Regions from separate parts of the Cupriavidus sp. SW-Y-13 genome, predicted to be linked through region 2. Evidence: predicted binding sites of a transcription regulator. Region 2 holds the regulator's gene; the other holds the start of a gene.
The links. Region 2 encodes FNR, which switches genes on or off when oxygen is low (the NO sensors DNR and NnrR bind a similar motif). Its sites were predicted from a motif close to TTGATNNNNATCAA; they were not measured.

Region 1 (10,808 bases), on a different contig from region 2:
TAGGCGTCGTCGATGGCGGCCTCGTCCGGCTTTTGTGCGCCGTAAAGGTCGCGCAGCCGCGCCTGCTGGTCCATCATGGCGCCTACGGTAGTCCAATGCGCCTTACGCGTGTCGTCGGCGATGCGATTGATCTTCGCGCGCTGTTCGTCAGACAGGTTCATGCCCGGAATGCGCGTCCAGTGCTGCGCACCCATGCCCATCCCGTGGCCCTCACCATAGCCCCCCATCATGCCGGGACCCATACCTCCCCCTATCATGTCGGGGCCCATGCCGTAACGGCCATACATCCCATAGCCGGGCCCACGCGTGCAGTCGTTCGTGCCGCGCGCTGCCGGAGCGGGCGGCGCCGCCATCGCCACGATGGCAATCGACGTGAGACAAAGGCCAACGGCCTGCCGGATAGCGGACTTCGATGTGTAATGCTTGGACATGACGTCTCCTAGCGTTGGCAATTGCGGTCACCGACTGGCCGCCCGGCGTTGGCGCCCGCATAAGGCAACCCCGCTTCGATGGGCAAGGTCATGTCCCTCGACCACTCGTTCCACGATCCGAGGTAGAGGCGTACGTCCTGTATGCCGGCCTCTTCCAGTGCCACGAACGTGTTCGACGCACGAGCGCCTTTGAAGCAGAACACAACAACGGGCGTATCGCGGCGAATTCCCACCGTGGCGCATTCGGCCAGGATTTCCTCGGCCGACTTGAACCGCGGCCCCGTGGCAGACGGCTTCATCATGCGATACCACTCGATCCAGACGGAATGCGGGATGCGACCTTTGCGGGGACAGAAGTCTTTGCCGTACGGCGAGGAACTCGCGCCGATCCACTCGTCGACATCACGCACGTCGAGCTTCACGATGCGCGGGTCGTCGACGATGCGCTTCATTTCCGCCAAATCCACGAGCAGACCGGTGTCGTCGTCCGTGATGGGAAAGGTCGCCCTGACAGGTGTGAAAACCTCGGTCGTGCTCGGCAGGCCTCCCGCACTCCACGCCTGGTAGCCACCATGCAGTACCTTGATCTTGTCGCGCGGATAACCCAGATATCTGAGCAGGATGTATCCGCGGCACGATTGGCCGAACCCCGTGGCCATCGCTTGCTCGTAGACGACTGCTGTTTCATTGCCTGACAAGCCCGCTTTGCCGAAGGCCGCCGCAAAGGTAGCGCGCAGCGCCCTGAGGCCTTCGGGTGTGGTGGTTGCAAGATAGGTGAATATTTCGTGGATGCTCACCGCGCCCGGCAAATGTGCCTCCGCAAAATGGGCCGCATCTCGGGTATCGATTAGCACAACCGCCTCCGATCGAAGTGCTTCGTCGAGTTCGGCAGGAGAAATGAGTACGCTGTCACGCATGGTGGGATCCCTTCTTCGGTTTGGGGACGCGACGTCCGTACGGCCGGCATCGGCGGGGACCCGTACCGTGTAGGACTGGCTTGACGGCCAAGGCTTTGCGTAGCGACCTGTCAGTTCCGATTCTGGGATAGCAGGCAGACCTGTGGTTGATTTGTGTCAACCCAAGCTCGACCTATGATCAGCCCACGCTCAAACGCTCGCCACACGCGATTTCGCCTGTTCGATCAGCTCGAACACCATCATGCCTGCGAGCATGGCAAGGACGAAACCAGCGGCCTTCGGATATCCCGCACCCAACGCCACCAATGCGGGCCCCGGGCAGAAGCCCGCCACTCCCCAGCCGATTCCGAAGGTGGCACTGCCGAGGATCAGGCGCCATGTGATCGACGTGTTGGAGGGCCACTGCATCGGCAGCCCGAGCCAAGAACGTGTGCGGCGCCGGGCGATAAAAAACCCCAGCGAGGCCAGCACGATCGCGCCGAGCATGACAAAAGCGAGCGAAGGGTCCCACACGCCGGCAAGGTCCAGAAACGCCAGGACCTTGGCAGGGTTCGCCATGCCCGACATCATCAGGCCGAGTCCGAATACCAGTCCGGCTATCCACGCAGTGATCATGCCCATCTCAGGCTCCCAGTAGATGACGTTTTACGAAAACGGTCAGGAAGCCCGCTGCCATGAAGGTGAGCGTGCCGACAATTGATCGCGCCGAACCGCGCGAGATGCCGCACACGCCATGCCCGCTTGTACATCCGCTTGCGTATCGTGTGCCGATGCCTACGAGAAAGCCGGCCACCAGAACTTGGGGCCAGCCAGCCTCGATGTCGGCAACGGGAGAATGGCCCGCAAAACGGCCCAGTACGGGTGCGCTCAGCAGCCCAGCAAGGAAAGCAATACGCCACCCCATGTCACGGCGCGTCACGCCCAGCAATCCGCCCAGGATACCGCTAATGCCGGCAATGCGGCCGTTGAAGAGAATCAGCACCGTGGCCGCCAAGCCGATAAGCAGGCCGCCGCCGAACGACAGTAACGGAGTGAAATGATCAAGATCCAGCGTCATGATTTCCCGAATCGGTAATTCGCCCCTGCGCTGCGGCATATCAAGAAGCACGAGCGGTTACCGCAGGCGCAATCGGCTCGTGTCGAGGTGCGACCTCCCAGGCGCCAAGAATATACAGCAGCGTCGATTACCGCTGCCAGATGCGTCCGGCAGGACCGCGAATTGGCTTTACAGCCGAGACCCAGGCATATGTCACCGGCCGTGCGCGGATTCGCCCTTCACCAGAATGACGGGGCACGGTGCATGGGCGATGACACGGCCCGCCACGGAGCCGACGATGGCATCGAAAAATGCTCCCCGGCCGTGGGTGCCCATCACAATGGCTGACGCATCGACGGAACGTGCTAGCTCGACGATGCGGTCGGGCGCGAAGCCGGTCAGCGCGTGCTGCTCGAACGATACGCCGCCGAGGTTGAGGATATCGGCGGCCGAGCGCAAAGTCCGGCTGCTTTCGTCCGCGTGCCATGCGGCCAGCTCGGTGGCGCTAATGTATGACTTCACCTCACCCGACACGTCCGGCATGCAATGCACGAGATGGACGAGCAGCGGCCCTTTCAGCAATTTTCCGGCAGCCACAAAGTGTGCGGCCGCATCGCTATACGTTGACCCATCAGCGGCAAGTACGATGGATTGCATCACAGGCTCCTTGAATCGAGGACGTCAACAAACGCATATGGGCCGCACGGTGCTGGGAAGGCCTCTAACGCAACACGGTGATTCCTTAGCCGGTGTATCGGCCCCTATATTGACAAGGTAGGCGACCAATCTTCCAGTGATTTGGGCTGGATCAATGAAAACGCCTGTGTCCTTCGCAGAGCCCGGTGGGACAGCGTGGTTGCGATCACCGGATCATCGGCACGTCCGGGCGGGTGCACCCGAGGCTAATTTCAAGGGACAGCGGGATCGTCTTTTATCCTGACCAACGAATGCCGGCGAAGGATGCCTTGCTGGTCGAAGGACAAAACGAGGCTGTACTTGGCGGTCCATGCGGCTTCCCTGCGCCGCATCGGGACATAACCCTGATTGTTGTGGTCGAGCTGATAGGTCAAGATGCGGCCACCTTCCCACACCGCGCTGGGCTCAGCCAGTTTCAGGTACACGTCCTCCCGAGTCGTGACACCGTCCTGCAGGAACGTCAGAAGCTGTGGATCCCCTCTCGGGTAGCTCGCGCAAGCGGCTAGGAGCCCCAACAGGATGACAATGGCACGGCGGCTTGCCTTGATCGTTTTCGTCATCATTCATCTCTCTTCAAGACGCCCGGCACGACACACTGTGCGGTCTCGCCGCAGTTCTCGTGAAGTTCAAAGTCCCGTCGCCACCTGCGACTACATACCAAATCGAAAATGCCCGCTGTGCAGCAGAATGCTATGCGCCCCGGTCATCTCGAACAGGCCGCGGGCCATCGTCTCGATGGCACCTCTGTGGTTCTGATAGGCCACGAACAGGTCTTCCGGTCGACACGATCGCGCGCCGAAGTGGTCTTCCAGGGCTTCTGCGGTAATGCCATAGCACGCCTGCGCACCATCGACCCGCGCTTGGCACTGGAGGCTGGGCCCTGCCGAGCAATAAGTCGGCAACATTCCTGAAAACTCTATTGCGCTCATGATGTGTTCGGCTATGCGCGGCCGTACTTGGAGACGTCACCTTCCCAAGACTAGGCATTGGCGCGACCGGTGATTTGATTCACCGCAACGACGCATCACCGTTGGCGACCGGTCATCGTGCTCCACTGATCATTGGACGGCAATCGCCTTGCGCTGTATCAACGGCCACCGCCCGTGCGGACATAAAGTGAAATTCAACGCGGCAACGTAATCACAAAGCGGAATCGATCATGCGCTTCCTCGACAATCCCCGCTCGTGGATCCAGGTCATGATCCTCGCTGCCTTCACAGCGTCGGTCAGCCCGGCCGGCGCCCAAGCCGCCACAAGCGCGCCCAAGGCCGCCCCGCAGCAGATCGCCGCCGGCATTCCGTACCTGTCGGGCGGCATCGGCGCCGACGATGTGGCCCGCATGCGCTCGCTTGCGCCGCAGTTCAACGTGCATCTGCGATTCCAGGATCGGTCGGATGGCACGTCGCTTGCGGACGTCAAGGTGCTGCTGCTCAATGCACGACACGAACGCATCCTGCGCGTGGTAAGCGAGGGGCCACTACTATATATGCGCCTGCCACCCGGCCAGTACTATCTGGCGGCTGTGTACCAGGGCATCATCCAGGAAGTCGCGCTGATCGTTGGACGCAAGCCAATAGACCTGACCATCTCGTTCACGATGAATAGCGAGGAAGGCACCTGGCAGTACTGCAAGCGATGGGGCTCCCACAATTGATCGCTATCAAACAGCTATAGGTTTCAGCGCAATAACGATTTCCAAGCGGCTATCTTCACAAGGCAAAAGATGAGAGACGCGCAGTTGCCGCTGCCGAAGGGAGACATGCCATGTTGAGTGCCCATGAAATCGCCGCGTTGATGGTGCTGGGATCGCGGGGGTCGTGCCGCGGTATCGATCCGCATGATCTGACCGCACTTGCCACCCGCCGCTTGATCGACGTGGCCAACGCTCCGGCCGCGCCTCCCGCGGTGCGCCTTACCCCGGCCGGCTACAAGGTGCTGGGCGCCGTTCATCGCGCCTTGCCGGTGCGGTCGACACAGCGCAACGCCTAGCCCTTGCGGGATTGGCGAATGCTGGCGCGAGTCAGGAAATCCTGACAGCCGCGCCAAGAATCCTGACGCGCCACCCAGCCCCTTTCCCACATGGCGCATGGCAATCGGGTGACGCGTTTGCCGGCATGCGCTGATAGGTGCCGAAGCGCCCCATGACCAATACTCCAGCCACACCCCCGGCAACGCCGCGCGAAATCAGTAAAGCAACAGGCCGCGCGCCCATGCCTTCGGTGCCAACTGGCGGGAGAGGGAAATGGACGAACTGGAGATGGCGCCAGCGACAACCAACCGCGCGCCGCAGACGCTGCGCGAAGGCACGCACCTTGTCACGCCACGCCGCTGGTATCGGCATCATGGCATCTACATCGGCAACGGACAGGTAGTCCACTACGCGGGATTCAAGTCACTGCTGCGTCGAGGCCCCGTGGAATGCGCCACGCTCGACGCCTTTGCAGACGGCCACGGTATCGAGGTTGCCACCGCGCAGCATGCGCGCTACAGCGGCGCCGACGTGGTGCGTCGTGCTACGTCGCGGCTGGGCGAGGACACCTATCACCTGCTACGCAACAACTGCGAGCATTTCTGCAACTGGTGCGTACATGGCACGCCCACCAGTTCGCAAGTGGAACGACTGGCATACGACCCGCTTCGCGCGTTACTCGCTGCCGTGTGCTTACTGCACGCGTGGCTGTGGGCGCGCGCGTACACCGGACGCGGCGGCAACGCCCTTCCTGGCCTTCCTGGAGAGCAAGCATCATGAGCACTGTCACTTACAACTATCGGGGCTTTCATGTCACCCTTCGTACCGACCCCGTGCATCCGGAGGTTCGTATCCTGTCGCGTGACGACGATATGGGCGTGTGCTTTGCCCCGCGCTGGGGGGCATTGGCGCCGGTGGCCGCCGAAGCCGAGCAGTGGTTGCAAGGCTATGCGGCTGGCCTGATCGACTGCGAACTGGCCGGAGGCTTCGGCATCCTGCTCCAGCGCGAGGCTCAGCCCACGCAAGAACGAAGCCATTGCGTGGCGCCAGCCTGAAGCGCGCGGTGGTCTGACGCCGCTTCGACGCAGCCGCGCGGCCGGCGTCGCGCGGCGTCCCGCATTCAGCGTGCCCGGTCAGCGACGGTCAGCGTCCAAAAACACTCTCATCGTGTGGCTTCTTCTGCCGAACGGATCTGGATTCGCTTCTGCGGCGTGGCTTCCTTCTTTGGCAGCACCAGCCGCAGCACACCGTCCGCGTAGGTAGCATCCACCTTTGATTCGTCGATGTCGGCGTCCAGCGTGAAAGCGCGACGCATGGCACCGCTGTAGCGCTCGTGGCGGATCACGCGTTCGCCGTCTCGCTGCTCGGTCATGCGGTCGAGCTTGGCGGCAATCATGACCGTGCCGCGATCGACGTTGACATCGATGTCCTGGGGTTTCACGCCGGGCAACTCGGCGGTCACCGTGTAGCTGCTGTCTGACTCGGTCACATCGACCTTGAACACCATGCCGGTATCGGCCGTCCCGCGGAACGCGCGCAGCATACCCTGCATCATGTCGCTGATCGGCTCAATGGAAAGTGGGTCGTAATGTCTGAGGCTGGTCATCGTGGACTCCTTCATCCGATCGCCGGTAAATCCGGCTGTTTTCAGGATGGCAGCCCACGACGACCGGCCCTTGCGTTGCGTCAACGGTTGCGGGGCCGGTTTTCCAGATCAGCGCTTGATGAAACAACACACAGCCGCGTCGTGTCGGCGAGAAACGTTCGGTGCCGATTGCAGCCAGGCCACGGCGCGGACGCCGAGTGCACCATGACGCATACGCACATCAGTCCTGTGCAGTGGATGTGAGCGATGTATATGGGCGGATGAGCGCCGCATCACATGCTCCGGTCGCGCAGGTGTTGCGCATCTTCTATATTCCGATCAGTAGACTGTGATCAGCAGCCCGCTGCCGTCTTAGGAAAAGAAAAATCCCGCCTTCTACATTAAGCGTCCCTTAAGAGTGGCACGACATGACCCAAGACACGCCCCTTCGCAACGATGCGACGCACCTGCCCGCCCAGATCTCGGGCAATGAGGCGTGTTTGGCAGCGATCGTGCGGACCTCCATGGAGGCCATCATCTCAATCGATGAGCAGCACCAGATCGTACTGTTCAATCCCATGGCCGAAGCACTGTTCGGCATCCCTGCCCTCGAGGCTATTGGAAAACCCCTCAATTTTCTGCTGCCTGAGCGCTTTCGCTCCACGCATACCCAGCACGTACGCCGATTCGCGGTGACGGGAGTCTCAGATCGGCAAATGGGGCTGCAGCGCACGCTCTATGCGCTGCGCCGCGACGGCACCGAATTCCCCATCGAGGCGTCCATCTCCCAAACGAGCGACGGCGAGGATCGCAAACTCTTCACCGTCATGCTTCGCGACATCACCGAACGCGTCCGCGCGGAAGCCGCGCTGCGGCACTCCCGCGAGGAGTTGCAAGCGCTCTCGGCCAGCATCCTGGTCAGCCGCGAAGAGGAAAAGCGCCGCGTTGCCCGCGAACTTCATGACGACATCGGGCAACGCCTGAGCGCGCTGAAGATGGACCTTGCGATGCTGGAGAGCGAACTGCGCGAAGTCGACACGGCGTCGCCTTACCTCAGTCGCGCGGCGGCCATGCATAGCGGTATCGACGCCGCCATCGCGGCAGTTCGGCAGATCTCTTCCGACCTTCGTCCGGCCCTGCTCGACGAACTGGGCCTGGCGGCGGCTCTGGACTGGCTATCGAAGGATTTCGCGCGGCGCTACGGCCTGACCATCGACCTGGCTACACCCGATCATCTTGACGTGAGCGAACATGAGGCGACAGCCGTTTTCCGCATCGTGCAGGAGGCTCTGAACAACGTCGTGCTCCACGCGCAGGCCAACCGCGTGTGGATCGCGCTGGACCAGCACCCCAAAGAGCTCGTGCTGCGGGTGCGGGACAACGGCAATGGCTGGGACGGCGCGCCGCGCGACAGCACGCGCCGCTCCTTCGGACTGCTCGGCATCCGCGAACGAACCCGCCTGCTGGGTGGCTCGCTGGTACTGACGCACGCGCCGGGACAGGGATTCGAGCTCTGTCTGCGCTTTCCCGTGCACGTCACGGAAGCGGAGTAAGACGATGATACGGGTAGTCATTGCCGACGATCATGCCGTGGTACGCAACGGCTTGCGCCATATTCTCGAGCGCGAGGACGACGTCGAAGTCGTGGGCGAGGCCGCCAAAGGTTCCGAAGTGCCGCAGGTGTTACGCGAGACCACGCCCGACGTGATTCTGCTGGACCTGTCGATGCCCGGACGTAGCGGACTTGAGTTGGTGCGGCATGTCCGCACCGAGTATCCGGCCAGCCGGGTGCTGGTGTTGACCATGCATGCCGAGGAGCAGTATGTGGTACGCGCATTCCGGGCTGGCGCGGCCGGATACCTGACCAAGGACAGCGCCGCCAATGACCTGATCGCGGCGTTGCGCAAGGTGGCCACGGGCGGCACCTATGTCAGCCCCGAGATGGCGGAAAAGCTGGCGCTCGGCGTGCAGGAGCAAACCGATGCACCGCATGCCAGCCTGTCCGACCGCGAGCTGGAGGTGTACCGGCGCATCGTCAATGGCGAATCGCTGACGGAAATCGCCGAGGCCCTGTGCGTGAGCGCGAAAACCATCAGCACCTACAAGATGCGACTGCTGGATAAACTCCAGCTTCGCAGCGACGCCGCGCTGGTGCGCTACGCCATCGAGGCGAACCTGTTTCCCGGAGAATCACCGCCCTAGTACCTGTCATTCGACTTACCTGCGAGGTGTGGCGGCTGTGTGCTGGCCGGCGCGCGAATCAGCAGCACGGGCTTGTTGGTCTGCGCCAGCACGCCTTCGGACACGCTACCCATGATGGCCCGCCGCAAGCCGCGATGCCCATGCGTACCCATAACGATCAGGTCGGCTGGCCAGGAGTTTGCACGCTCGACAATGGTCTCCGAGATGTTGCCGCGGCCAAGGGGACGCTCCACGAGTTCCTTGATACAGGTAACGTCGGCGTGAGAGCATCGCTCGGCGGCCAGGTCCAAGGCCCGTTCGCCACCCCGCACAAGCTGGCTCAGCACCTTGGCGGTATCAGTCGTACCCGCGGCATCGAACAATTCGCTATCGTCAACCACGTACAGCAGTTTGATCGCAGCCTGGCATACGCGCGCCATGCCGATGGCCTGCGACATTGCCAAGTCCGCCGAATCGCCACCATCCACCGCCACCAGGATTCTTTCGTACATGATCGGGACTCCGCTTGGGTCATCGTGCTTTCGAGATTAGGACGCCTAAACCCATCGCACTTGATCTGCCGCAACGGCTTTGATCGATCGACTCAGTCCGCTCTCGTTTGACTTTTCGCAACGGTTCTCCCACGTCATGACATAGATTTGACGCGTGCCCAATGTCGAGGCACTGGCGAGGGTGCGGATGGAGATCTCAGCTATCGTGGTCCACGTGGATGCGTCAACGCACGCCACGGCCCGGCTCTCCCACGCCGTCGCCCTGGCCTGTGCATTGCCTGCAACGCTTGTGGGCCTGTTGCCACAGCGCGGCCTGACGCCCGACGCGGCGTTTTTTGCCGATTGCGAATCTAGCCGCGTGGCCTTCGAAACCGCGACGGCAGGCGCCCCCATTGCCGTGGACTGGCGCGTGGGAGAAGGCACGTCACTGGAAGCCATGCAATGCGAAGGCCGCCTGGCTGACTTGATCATCGTCAGCCAGCCGTGCGCTGGCGAGGCCCATCGCCTGGTTGACACACCCCCTTTTGCCGAAGGCACGATCCTGGAGGCCGGACCACCGGTTCTTGTTATTCCACGGACGCACGACGCCGCCCCCACGCAGGCGTGGCCCTATCCGCGCGTGATGGTGGCGTGGAGTGGCACGCGCGAATCGGCGCGTGCGATGCGCGACGCGCTGCCGCTCCTGCGCCGCGCGCAGCATGTCGCGCTTGTTTGCTGCATCCCCGTCTCCCGACACCGCCACACCAATCTGGCGCCGGCCAGCTACGCGCTGACGTGGCTGGCGCGGCGGGGCGTTCGCGCCTGTCTGATCGGACTTAGGGGCGATGCACATGCGTCACCAGGCAACGCCTTGCTGGCCACCGCGCGGACGGCCCGCACCGACTTGCTGGTTTGCGGCGCGCCGGCAAGCGACAAAGCAGTCGGCAAGCTGGGAGGCATCGCCAGCACCCTGCTCGAGCAATCCACAATCCCGGCTCTGTTCGCACGCTAGCGATGCGCGTGCCGACGCTGCCCGCGTCCTTTGGAACCCCGAGGAGCCAGCAGATTCGCAAACGTAGCGTGGCTCGTCTCAGTGTGCCAGCAGCACGGGGATTGTCATCGAAGTAAGGATGGTCTTGGTCACGCCGCCAAGCACGAGTTCGCGGAAGCGTCCGTGCCCGTACGCGCCCATGACCAGCAGGTCGGCTTGCACATCGGCGGCGCGCGACAATATCAGGTCGCCTATGGCAGCATCGCTCGTACCGGGTTCGCACTCGGTGCTGACGTCGGCGCCCACATCGCGCAGCACACGGCACGCGACTTCAAGTGGCGCCGCATCGGCGCGTGTGACGTGCTGGGTCGGATTGGCATGGAGCAGGTGCACCGTGCCACCTGCCAGCAGCGGCAATGCATCGTGCAGGGCACGGGCGCATTCCTTGCCGCCATCCCACGCCACCAGCGCGCGGCGGCCCACGGTCAGCGCCGGCCCAGCGTAGGGCACC
Region 2 (10,808 bases):
TTCTGACCACTGCGACCGATGGAGATGGCGAGGTTTTCCTCGTCCACCACCACATCCATGCTGTGCTTCTCTTCGTCGACCACGATCGACTGGACCTGGGCCGGCGCCAGCGCACCGATCACGAACTGCGCCGGATCTTCCGACCACAGCACGATGTCCACGGCTTCGCCACCGATCTCGTTGCGCACCGCCGTCACACGCGTGCCTCGCACGCCGACGCAGGTACCGATCGGGTCAATACGCTTGTCATGCGCCACCACGGCGATCTTGGCGCGAACGCCCGGGTCGCGGGCAGCCGCCTTGATTTCCAGCAGGCCCTGTTCCATCTCGGGCACTTCGTTCTCGAACAGCTTGATCAGGAACTCGGGTGCCGTACGCGACAGCTCGATCTGCGGGCCGCGCGCAGCACGGTCCACGTTCAGGATGTACGCACGCACGCGATCACCGGTGCGCAGGTTTTCCTTCGGAATGATCTGATCGCGTGCCAGCAGCGCTTCCACGCGGCCAGATTCCACGATCAGACCCTTCTTGTCGGCGCGCTTGACCGTGCCGGTCATGATCTTTTCGCCGCGATCGAGGTAGTCGTTCAGGATCTGCTCGCGCTCGGCATCGCGGATGCGCTGCAGGATCACCTGCTTGGCAGCCTGCGCGCCGATCCGGCCGAATTCCACGGACTCGATCTGTTCCTCGATGAACTCATCGAGTTCGATATCGGCGATCTGGTCACGGGCTTCGAACAGCAGGATCTGCTTGTCCGGCTCCTGCAGGCCCTGTTCGTCAGGAACCACGAGCCAGCGGCGGAACGTTTCATGCTCACCGGATTCACGGTCGATATGGACGCGGATATCCACGTCTTCCTCGAAACGCTTCTTGGTCGCAGAGGCGAGTGCCGCCTCCAGCGCACCGAAAACCACATCCTTGTCGACGTTCTTCTCGCGCGCTAGCGCATCGACGAGCAACAGAACTTCGCGGCTCATTGCTTGTTCCCTTTTCTTTGATTTCCCTTGAAGTCGATCACCGGCACCAGGCGTGCCTTGTCGACATCGGGTATGGCGAATTCCAGCAGCGCCGGACCATCCTTGCCCTCGAATTCCAGGCCGATCTTCTCGGCGCCAGCTTCGCCCGAGGGTTCCCTCAGGATGCCGACGAAATTCTTCTGGCCGTTGACCGGCAGGCGCAGCGTGACCCTGGCTTCGGCGCCGACGAAGCGGACAAAATCAGCCAACTTCTTGAGCGGACGATCCAGACCGGGCGACGACACTTCGAGGCGCTCGTAATCGACGTTCTCCACTGTCAGAACGTGGGTAAGCTGGCGGCTTACCTTCTCGCAATCCTCAATGACGATGCCGGTTTCAGGCTGATCGATGTAGACACGCAGAAGTCCGGCCGGGGCACGCTCAAGCTCAACCAACTCGTAGCCCATGCCGATAAGGGTGGTTTCGATCAAATCTGCCAGATGCACTGTAATCCCGAGTAGTGGCCTTCAACACCGTGGCAGGCACTGGACAACACAACGTTCTGAAAGCGAGTTTCCGAAACCTGTAAGCTGCCCCTGCCTGCCCATCACCCTCGGGCGGTGCGCAGCGTGGCGCAAACCAGCCGCACTCGACGCGCACTCACGAACGGGCGAACCAAAAAAAAATGGGCGCAATGCCCATCATTCGCCCATCCCACTGAGGATGATACTTTTGAATAGACTTGGATTATACGCGGATTATGTCCAAAAGGCAAAAGCCGGTTGTATCCGCACTGGATGGGGGCAATGACGCCATGCGCACATCGACCCCACCCTGCCTGGCGTCAGCGATGACCGCCCCGACCACCACCGCCCCCGCCACCACGCGGACGCCGTGCGCCACCACCACCCGCCCCGCCACCGCTATTGCCACGGGCATTGCCGCCGCCCTTGGCAGCCTTCGGCATCACATTGCCGTTCACCTCGCCACCGCCACGACGCGGACGGTTGCCTCCGGCATTGCCAGCATTGCCAGCGTTTCCACCACGCCCACCACGGCCACCTGCACCGCCAGGACCACGTGCACCGCCACCCATACCGCCCATGCCACCGCCAAACTTCGTCGAGTGCGACGTCAGCGGCGCAGGACCCGACGGGATGTAGCCCATTGATGTCTGCATCGGATCAGGCTGGCCGCGGCCGGCGTTACCGCCACCGCGATTGCCACCGGCTTTCTCGAACCGCGGCAGTCCATCCATGCCCGTGACCATGGGCATGCCCGCGATCGCAGCCTCGGTGCGCGCCTTACGCCCGCCCACCTTGGTCATGCCCTTGCCGCCGCCCTGCTCGCCCTTGGCCGGTGCTTTCAGGCCAATATTGGCCATCAGGTTGCGCACCTCGGTGGCTTCGAGTTCCTGCCAACGGCCACGCTTGAGACCACGTGGCAACAGGAATTGCCCGTAGCGTGTGCGAATCAGGCGTGAAACGGTCAGGCCCACCGCCTCGAACATGCGGCGTACTTCGCGGTTCCGTCCTTCGGTCAGCGCTACGTGATACCACTGGTTCACACCCTCGCCACCGCCATCGGCGATCTGCAGGAAGTTAGCCTGGCCGTCGTCGAGTTCGATGCCGTGAAGCAGACGCTGACGATCGGACTCGGCCAGTTCACCCAGCGTGCGCACCGCGTATTCACGCTCCACGCCATAGCGCGGGTGCATGAAGCGGTTGGCGATATCGCCCGAAGTCGTGAAAATCAGCAGGCCCTCGGTATTGAAGTCCAGCCGGCCCACGGCGACCCACTTGCCGTTCTTGATACGCGGCAGGCTGTCGAATACGGTCGGACGGCCTTCCGGATCCGACTGGCTGACGATTTCACCGGCTGGCTTGTGATACAGCAACACCCGGGGCGGCTTGGTCGTAATCTTGCGGTGGATCAGCTTGCCGTTTACGCGCACCTGATCGGCCGGCAGGATCCGCTGGCCAATATGTGCTGGAAGCCCGTTGACGGAAACACGACCCTGCAGGATCAGTTCTTCCATTTCGCGGCGGGACCCCAGCCCACCGTCAGCCAACACCTTGTGCAGCTTCGGCGCATCGTCATCCGATGTCAGCTCACGAACGGGCTTCGCCTTTGTGCGCGGAACGACCATGTCTTCCTGGTCGAACTGCTCGGAGATCACAAAGCGGAACAGATCCTCGCCACCTGCAGCCTTGAGCGCCTTGCCGGCGGGCTTCGCCGACTTGTCACCTTGACGGGATTCACCCTGGCGCTGATCGCCGCGACCACCCGGTTTGCCAGCGCCACCCTGGCCCTTGCGCTGCTGCGGGCCTGGCTTGTTGCGCCTGCCGGCCTGCTCGGCTGCTGGCTTGTTCTCACCGTCGACCATCGCAGCCTTACGTTGCGGCTGCTGCCGCCGACGGCGCTGCGGCTGGCCTTCGCCCGATTCGGACTGGCGCGGATTAGCCGGCCGCATTTCCGCCCGTGGAGCCGCGACCTGTTCACCGGCATCGGCGGCAGGCGCAGGCTTGCGTCGGCCGCGTGTCCGCGGTGCTGCGGGCTGCGCACCCTCTTCGGCCTGCACCGGCGGCGCATCGGCATCACCCCGACCGGCATCCCGATCCTGGGCACCCTGGCGGCGGGACGCCACCAGGTTTCGCAGACCGCGGCGGAGGCCCTTGCGGCGCGGCGCGCCGTCCGCGCCATTGCCCGTATCGGGCGCTGCGCCGGTGTCGCCCGGCACGTCCGGCTGGCGGACGTCTTGATCAGCGGAATCAGACAAAGTATTCACTATCGATGTTGCATGTTATTCAGTTGGACACGCGCTCGTCGTCCTCGGCCGGATAAGGCGCGTCGCCCTCCAGACCCGATTCCTCGGCAACTTCCGAAACGGAAGCCTGAGTGTCCACGTGGAAACCGTTGGCATGCGCCAGCGGCACGTCGTCGTCCTGCCCGAGTGACGGGGGATCGGACTCGACGCTGCTTTCTTGTTCTTGCGATGCGCCTTCAATGACCTCGGTGGAATCGGCAGTTTCCAAATTGGCCGGCGTCTCCGCATCGGCCTTCTCGGTGTCCGCCGGCGTCACGGCGTTGGGGACCACTTCCGTGGCCGCAAAAGCCTCTTCGTCGCCAGCAGGCGGATTGGCCGTGGCGATATCTTCGAAGTCGATGGCTTGTTGATCCAGCAACGTTGCCTGGGCCTGCGCCTGAGCATCCTCAAGCGGCGGGAGTTCGTCCAGCGAACGCAAGCCAAGGTCATCGAGAAACGCCTTGGTCGTCGCATAGAGTGCCGGGCGTCCAGGAACGTCACGATGGCCGATCACTTCGATCCAGTCGCGGTCCTCAAGCTTTTTGACGACTTCCGTACTGACCGTCACTCCGCGGATTTCTTCGATGTCGCCACGCGTCACCGGCTGGCGATACGCGATGATCGCCAGCGTTTCCATCACCGCGCGGGAATACTTGGGCGGCTTTTCCGGATTGAGCCGGTCGAGATACTCGCGCATTTCGGGCCGGCTCTGAAAACGCCAGCCGCTCGCCAGCGCCACGAGTTCCACGCCACGCCGTTGCCAATCGTTCCGCAACTCTTCGAGGAGCACCCGGATCGTGTCGGCACCGACATCGTCGGCAAACAACCGTCGCAGATCACCGACGCGCAACGGTTCCTGCGCACAGATCAGCGCGGTCTCGAGGACGATCTTCGCCTCTTGGGTATTCATGTGATTGTGTGCAGCCTGTCTTTGCACCTGCCCCCGGACGAATCCCGGGGCACTGGAGATTGCAGATACAGCGAGGCCAAAGCCATCGCCATCTCGTCGCGCAGACGGTCCACGCTGGTTTCAGCGCCGCCGTGCACCTCGTTCTTTGCATCGAATTGCCGGGACTGTCCGGCAGGAGATCGTCCAGGGCCGGCAGCCATCACCGGTCGACGGACCTCTTGCGTCGCGCCTCCCCTTCGGGGCGGACATTCGCCTGGGCCAACGCATGACCAAGACGGCAAGAAACAATCGGATATCGGCTCAGGAAACTTCGCCCTGACCCGGCGTCACCTTCCACACCGCCGTCGGCCTTTTAACCAGATCTTTTGAACCGGATGGACTGTGGGGATGGTTCCGGCATGCAACTGCATGGCCAGAAACCCTGGGCGGGCATCCCTGATGAGAGAAACCGCCCCGGCGACGCCTCGTGCATGACGCGGCGCGATACCGTGGTTCTCGCGATTGTATGGCATTACCGCCGGATACCGCAACCCGGGGCTGTGGCCGATTCAGAACACCACGCAGAATCCGGCGTGCGCAAGCGTCTCCGGAAGCCATACGGCCCGGGCCACCCCCAGCAACCCGAAACCCGCCACGAGCAAAGCTGAAACGGTGCGAACCCACCGCTTGCGCGACCACTGCCGCAGGTAACCGGATAACCCCGAGATCACCAGCAGATTCGGCAAAGTACCTAGTCCGAAGGCTCCCATGACGAGTGCGCCCGACGAAGCATTGCCCGCCAGCAGCGCCAAGCCGAGCGCACTATAGATCATTCCGCAGGGCACCATACCCCATACAAGACCCATGCCGAATCGGTGCATCGCTGACGGCACTGCGGCAGGACCGCCATGCAACCCCTGAGTCGATCGAACGTGCCGCAAGAGCTTGGCGACGTGCGAAGCGATCCGCGCGACAAAACGTTCCACGGCACCCATGCGCATCTGCCAGCCGAAAAGCAACCACAATCCGGCCATGATCAGCAACAGGCTCCCCACGCCGAACAGCCATCGCTGCAATGGCAGATAGTCGTGCGCCCACGCCGCCGCACCCACTGCACCGGCCAATGCGCCGAGCAACATGTACGTCGTCACCCGGCCCGCATGCATGACGCAAATCGACATCCACCAGTGCCGTCTAGAACGGTGCAAGAACGAGACCGTCTGTTGCACTTGCTGCGGATTTTGTTCGACTGCAATAGCAATTCCTCCACACATCGCCGCGCAATGCACACCGCCAAACAGGGCAATCAGAAAAACGCTTAAAAGCACGCCAAATGGCAACTGTTCCTCGCTTCCGCGTCACTCGACGCTGTAAAATGCATGCATCGCGCCCTCGCTGCAAGCGCATTCAAACGAGCACTTCAATTGCTGACTTCCATCCCCGTTACCGAGATGTCGCCACGCTGCTCCACGTGTGCCATGGGCCAACTCTGCCTGCCCGTGGGCATGTCGCAGCAGGACCTCGTAAAAATGGACACTCTCGTGCAGGAGCGCGTGCGTGTCCACAAGGGCGAAACGCTGTATCGAATGGGTGAACCGCTCTCCGCGGTCTACGCCATTCGTTTCGGCACGCTGAAAACCCACGTCACCATGGAGGATGGGCGTACTCAAATTACCGGCTTCCATCTTCCGGGAGAAGTCATCGGCCTCGATGGACTCGGCGAGATGCAACATGCATCGGATGCGACCGCCCTCGAGGACGCTGAAGTCTGCGTCGTGCGGTTCGACGATCTGCAATCGCTGTCGAATCATCTGCCTTCGCTGCAAGGTCAGTTCCTGCGACTTATGAGCAAGGAGATCTCGCAGGACCAGGTCATGCTGATCACGCTTGGCTCGATGCGTGCCGAAGAGAGACTCGCCGCCTTCCTCGTCAATATGTCCGAGCGCCTCTCCGCACGCGGTTATTCCTCCACGGAGTTCGTGCTGCGCATGAGCCGCGAGGAAATCGGCAGCTATCTCGGCCTCAAGCTCGAAACCGTCAGCCGCCTGTTCTCCCGGTTCGCGGAAGCTGGCCTGATCCAAATTCGTCAACGGCATGTGAAGATCATCGACATGGCTGGCATCAAGCAGGTCTATAGTCGCTCCTGCTAGGCGCCATCCTGCTGCAAGACCAGAGCCGCACAGCATCACGCTGTTGCGGCTTTTTTTGCGAAATTGCTATTCGAGTTCATCGGTATCGCTGAGCCTGCCCGGCATCGTGTAAAGCGTGAGACCGCTGGACAGTGCGCAGAACAGCCACGCCAGCAGAAAGCCCACGGTGTAGATCGCCTGCCTCGAAGCCTCCACCGGTTGGCCGAAGAAACTGATGTCTCCCGGGTCGACAACGGAAAACACTACCGCCGTAGCCGCGCCACCCATCAGAAACGCTGGCCACAGTACCCACATCAGCCAGCGCAACCTCATGGATGACTCCCTTGTTCCGTGGCGCTTCCGACATCGGCTTTCTCGACGACCAGTCCATGGCGGGTGGCATCGCGCACAGGGACGTCCGCATGTGTGCTGGCCAGCCAGATCGTGATACCACAACCCACCATCGCCAGCATCGGGCCGGCCATCAAGATCCACGGCCACGGCTCCTTGTACCAGGGTCGAACGGCATGGGGAGGCTGTTGGGGGCGCTGAGCCATTGCATCTCCTCTTACAAGTTGCGGGGAACGATAAAGCTTGTGCTCTGACGGATCTGCGACCGGCGTTGCGACTCGGTTTCCGCCGTGACCGTCACGTCGATCTTGTGGGTACCTTGCCTGGCGTCTTCGATCGGCACACGGATGCGAATTGGCAACAGCCGGTTCGACGTGGGATCTAGAGTGCTGGCCGTCTGGTCATACTCGACGGTGAGCCCTTTCATATCGTAGCCATCTACCTTCACATCGATTGTCACTGGTGACTCGGTGGCATTGATCAACTGCAACCGGTACACGTTCTCGACCCAGCGTCCATCCACCTCGCGACCAAGCGCTCCACGGTCTCGAATGATGTCGACCTTCAGCGGCGTGCGCATCGCCAGCGACGCGGCAAAGCCACCCATCAGTGCCAGCCAGATCACCATGTAGATCATGGTGCGAGGCCGCACCAGCCGCTTGCGGGCCTCGGCAATGGACAACGCCGATCGCATGGCATTCTCGGAGGTGTACCGGATCAGCCCGCGCGGGTACTCCAGCTTGTCCATGACCTGATTGCAGGCGTCGATACAAGCTCCGCATCCAATGCATTCGTACTGGAGGCCGTCCCGGATATCGATCCCCGTCGGGCACACCTGCACGCAGATGCTGCAGTCCACGCAGTCGCCCAGGCCGGCGGCACGGTGATCCAGCTTCCGCGAGCGGCCGCCGCGCGGCTCACCACGCCCCACGTCATAGGTCACCACAAAGGTGTCGCGGTCCACCATCACGCTCTGGAAACGCGCATACGGACACATGTACTTGCAGACCTGCTCACGCATGAAGCCGGCGGCGCCCCAGGTAGCGAACGCATAGAACAGCATCCAGAATGCCTGCCACGGCCCCAGTGACCACTGCAGTATCTCGCTGCCAAGCTCCCGGATCGGCGCGAAATAGCCGATGAATGTGAAGCCGGTCCAGAGGGCGATCAGGATCCAGAGCGTATGCTTCGTCGTCTTGATCCTGAACTTGCGCAAACTCCATGGATCGCCATCGAGCCGGATGCGCGCGATGCGATCACCTTCCACACGCCGCTCGATCCACATGAATATTTCGGTGTAGACCGTCTGAGGACAAGCGTAGCCACAGAAGAGCCGGCCGGCGATGGCGGTGAACAGAAAAAGTGCCAGTGCCGAAATGACCAGGAGCACGGCGAGATAGATCACGTCCTGCGGCCAGAGCACAAGACCGAAAATGTAGAACTTGCGTGCTCCGAGGTCGAACAGAACAGCCTGCCGGTCGTTCCATCGCAGCCAGGGCGCACCGTAGTAGACCAGTTGCGTCAGGATGACGAGCCATACGCGCCAGCTCGAAAACGCGCCTTTCACCGAGCGCGGGTAGATCTTGCGGCGCACTTCGTACAACGCTTCTTCCGTTGCATCGTTAGCGGTCTTGGGCGGTGGCGCGGGGCGCCATCCCCGAGTCTCTGAGACCTCGGATCCTTCAGGAGGGGATTTCAGGGGCGCATTCATGGGACTAGCCCTAATGCCCCGGTCAGCGCCGTCGCTGGCCGGGGCGGTTTGTCATTGCCCGGCTGCTCCGGCCGCAGCGCTGGAGGTACTGGAGAGTCCCCACACGTAGGCAGTCAGCATCCGGATACGCTCCGGCGTCAGGATTTCTTCGTGCGCTGGCATGTGGCCGTTGTGGCCCTTCAGGATGGCTTCGACGATCGCGCCTTCCGAACTGCTGTACAGCCAGACGTTATCGGACAGGTTCGGCGCGCCCAATGCCTGGTTGCCTTTGCCTGTGCCACCGTGGCACGCCGCGCAGGTCGACTTGAACGTGCTTTCGCCGCGCGATGCCCGGATCGGGTCGTAGGCCAGCCCGGACAGCGAGCGCACATACTGCGCGGTATCGCCAGCCAGCTTTGCGTCGATGACGCCAGTCAGCGGAGGCATCACGCCATTGCGCCCCTTGGTGATCGATTGCTGGATGGTGTCGGGCTCACCGCCATACAACCAGTCGTTGTCGGTCAGGTTGGGAAAGCCGCGGCTGCCACGCGCATCGGATCCATGGCACTGCGCGCAATAGTTGAGGAACAGTCGCTGGCCGATCTCGCGCGCCTCGGGGTCGGCCGCCACCTGCTTGACATCCATCTTCAGGTACTTGGCGTAGATCTGATGCTGCATGCGCTCGGCGGCCTCGCGGTGCGCGGCCAGCTCCACTTGGGACGAGGTCTTCAGCACGCCAGGATAGGCGCCCAGTCCCGGAAAGAGGATCAGATAGCCCAGTCCGAACACGCAGGCCAACAGGAACATCCACATCCACCAGCGCGGCAGCGGATTGTTCAGCTCGCGCAGGTCGTCATCCCACACGTGGCCCGTGTCGTCGGAGGTGCTGACGCCCTTTGGCATCTTGCGCTGGGAGAACAGCAGCCAGACGCACCAGGCAATGCCGATCAGCGCGATGGCCGCAATGTAGTGGCCCCAGATATCGGAGATGAAATCGCTCATGGTTACGAATTCCGCCTTGGATTGTTATCTTCGTCAGGCAAGGCAAAGGGCAGCATCGCCGATTCCTCGTTGGCGCCCTTGCGCCCCGCCGACCATGCCCACCAGCAGATGGCCAGAAATGTCACCATCGAAATGACAGTGGCAATGGCAGTGATGATCACCATGGCTTCACTCCTTCGGCGCCGCTTCCACGCGCACATTGCGGCGGTTCAGGCCCAGACCCTGCAGGTACGCCACCATCGCGTCCTCCTCGGTCTTGCCCACCAGATCCTCCGGTGCCCGCTCGATTTCCGCATCGGTGTACGGCACGCCAAGCCGTTGGAGGGCCCGCATACGCGGCTGCACCGAATCGGTCGGCAACGGCGTCTTCTCGAGCCACGGATAGGACGGCATCACCGATTCCGGCACGACATCACGCGGACTGCGCAGATGGATGCGCTGCCAGTCGTCGGAGTAGCGGCCGCCTACGCGCGCCAGATCAGGACCCGTGCGCTTGGAACCCCACAGGAACGGGTGGTCATACACCGACTCTCCTGCCGTCGAGAAATGGCCGTAGCGTTCCGTTTCGGCCTGCAGCGTGCGAACCTGTTGCGAATGGCAACCCGCACAACCCTCGCGGATATAGATATCGCGGCCCATCAGCCGCAGCGGCGAATACGGCGTGATGCCGGGATCGGGCTTGGTGGTCGAGTGCTGGAAGAACAGCGGTACGATCTGCACCAGGCCCGCAATACTCACGACGATGATCGTCGCGACAATCAGCCATCCGACGTTCTTCTCGAGCGTCTCGTGACGAAAGAAACCTTGATTCTGAGACATCGTTCTATCCTCGCGATCAGTGGGCGGAAGCCGGCAGGCTGGTCGGAATCGGCGCATCGACGGCAGGCTTGCCAACGATGGTGCGGACGACGTTGTAGGCCATGACGAACATCCCGGCCAGGAAGCAGATACCTCCGAGCAGACGGATCAGGTAGAACGGATACTT

Region 1: GA566_RS27500 (universal stress protein) is a predicted target of FNR. The motif match lies at 3,183-3,196, and genes of this name have one in related genera.

What each region holds. Positions count from the first base shown of each region.
Region 1 is NZ_WHLX01000002.1:2,665,755-2,676,562, reverse strand. It holds gene GA566_RS27520 (Spy/CpxP family protein refolding chaperone) at 1-431, opposite strand, end outside; gene GA566_RS27515 (sulfurtransferase) at 440-1,348, opposite strand; gene GA566_RS27510 (YeeE/YedE family protein) at 1,538-1,969, opposite strand; gene GA566_RS27505 (YeeE/YedE family protein) at 1,971-2,405, opposite strand; gene GA566_RS27500 (universal stress protein) at 2,598-3,041, opposite strand; gene GA566_RS27495 (hypothetical protein) at 3,293-3,643, opposite strand; gene GA566_RS27490 (DUF1488 domain-containing protein) at 3,731-4,009, opposite strand; gene GA566_RS27485 (hypothetical protein) at 4,240-4,734, shown strand; gene GA566_RS27480 (hypothetical protein) at 4,845-5,069, shown strand; gene GA566_RS27475 (lecithin retinol acyltransferase family protein) at 5,323-5,829, shown strand; gene GA566_RS27470 (hypothetical protein) at 5,826-6,104, shown strand; gene GA566_RS27465 (Hsp20/alpha crystallin family protein) at 6,212-6,655, opposite strand; gene GA566_RS27460 (PAS domain-containing sensor histidine kinase) at 7,063-8,187, shown strand; gene GA566_RS27455 (response regulator transcription factor) at 8,192-8,836, shown strand; gene GA566_RS27450 (universal stress protein) at 8,833-9,327, opposite strand; gene GA566_RS27445 (universal stress protein) at 9,515-10,318, shown strand; gene GA566_RS27440 (universal stress protein) at 10,397-10,808, opposite strand, start outside.
Region 2 is NZ_WHLX01000001.1:2,025,731-2,036,538, forward strand. It holds gene nusA (transcription termination factor NusA) at 1-977, opposite strand, end outside; gene rimP (ribosome maturation factor RimP) at 974-1,462, opposite strand; gene rluB (23S rRNA pseudouridine(2605) synthase RluB) at 1,801-3,735, opposite strand; gene scpB (SMC-Scp complex subunit ScpB) at 3,764-4,672, opposite strand; gene GA566_RS09045 (sulfite exporter TauE/SafE family protein) at 5,221-5,991, opposite strand; gene fnr (fumarate/nitrate reduction transcriptional regulator Fnr) at 6,076-6,801, shown strand; gene GA566_RS09055 (hypothetical protein) at 6,868-7,113, opposite strand; gene GA566_RS09060 (FixH family protein) at 7,110-7,337, opposite strand; gene ccoG (cytochrome c oxidase accessory protein CcoG) at 7,349-8,842, opposite strand; gene ccoP (cytochrome-c oxidase, cbb3-type subunit III) at 8,894-9,823, opposite strand; gene GA566_RS09075 (CcoQ/FixQ family Cbb3-type cytochrome c oxidase assembly chaperone) at 9,826-9,987, opposite strand; gene ccoO (cytochrome-c oxidase, cbb3-type subunit II) at 9,992-10,642, opposite strand; gene ccoN (cytochrome-c oxidase, cbb3-type subunit I) at 10,659-10,808, opposite strand, start outside.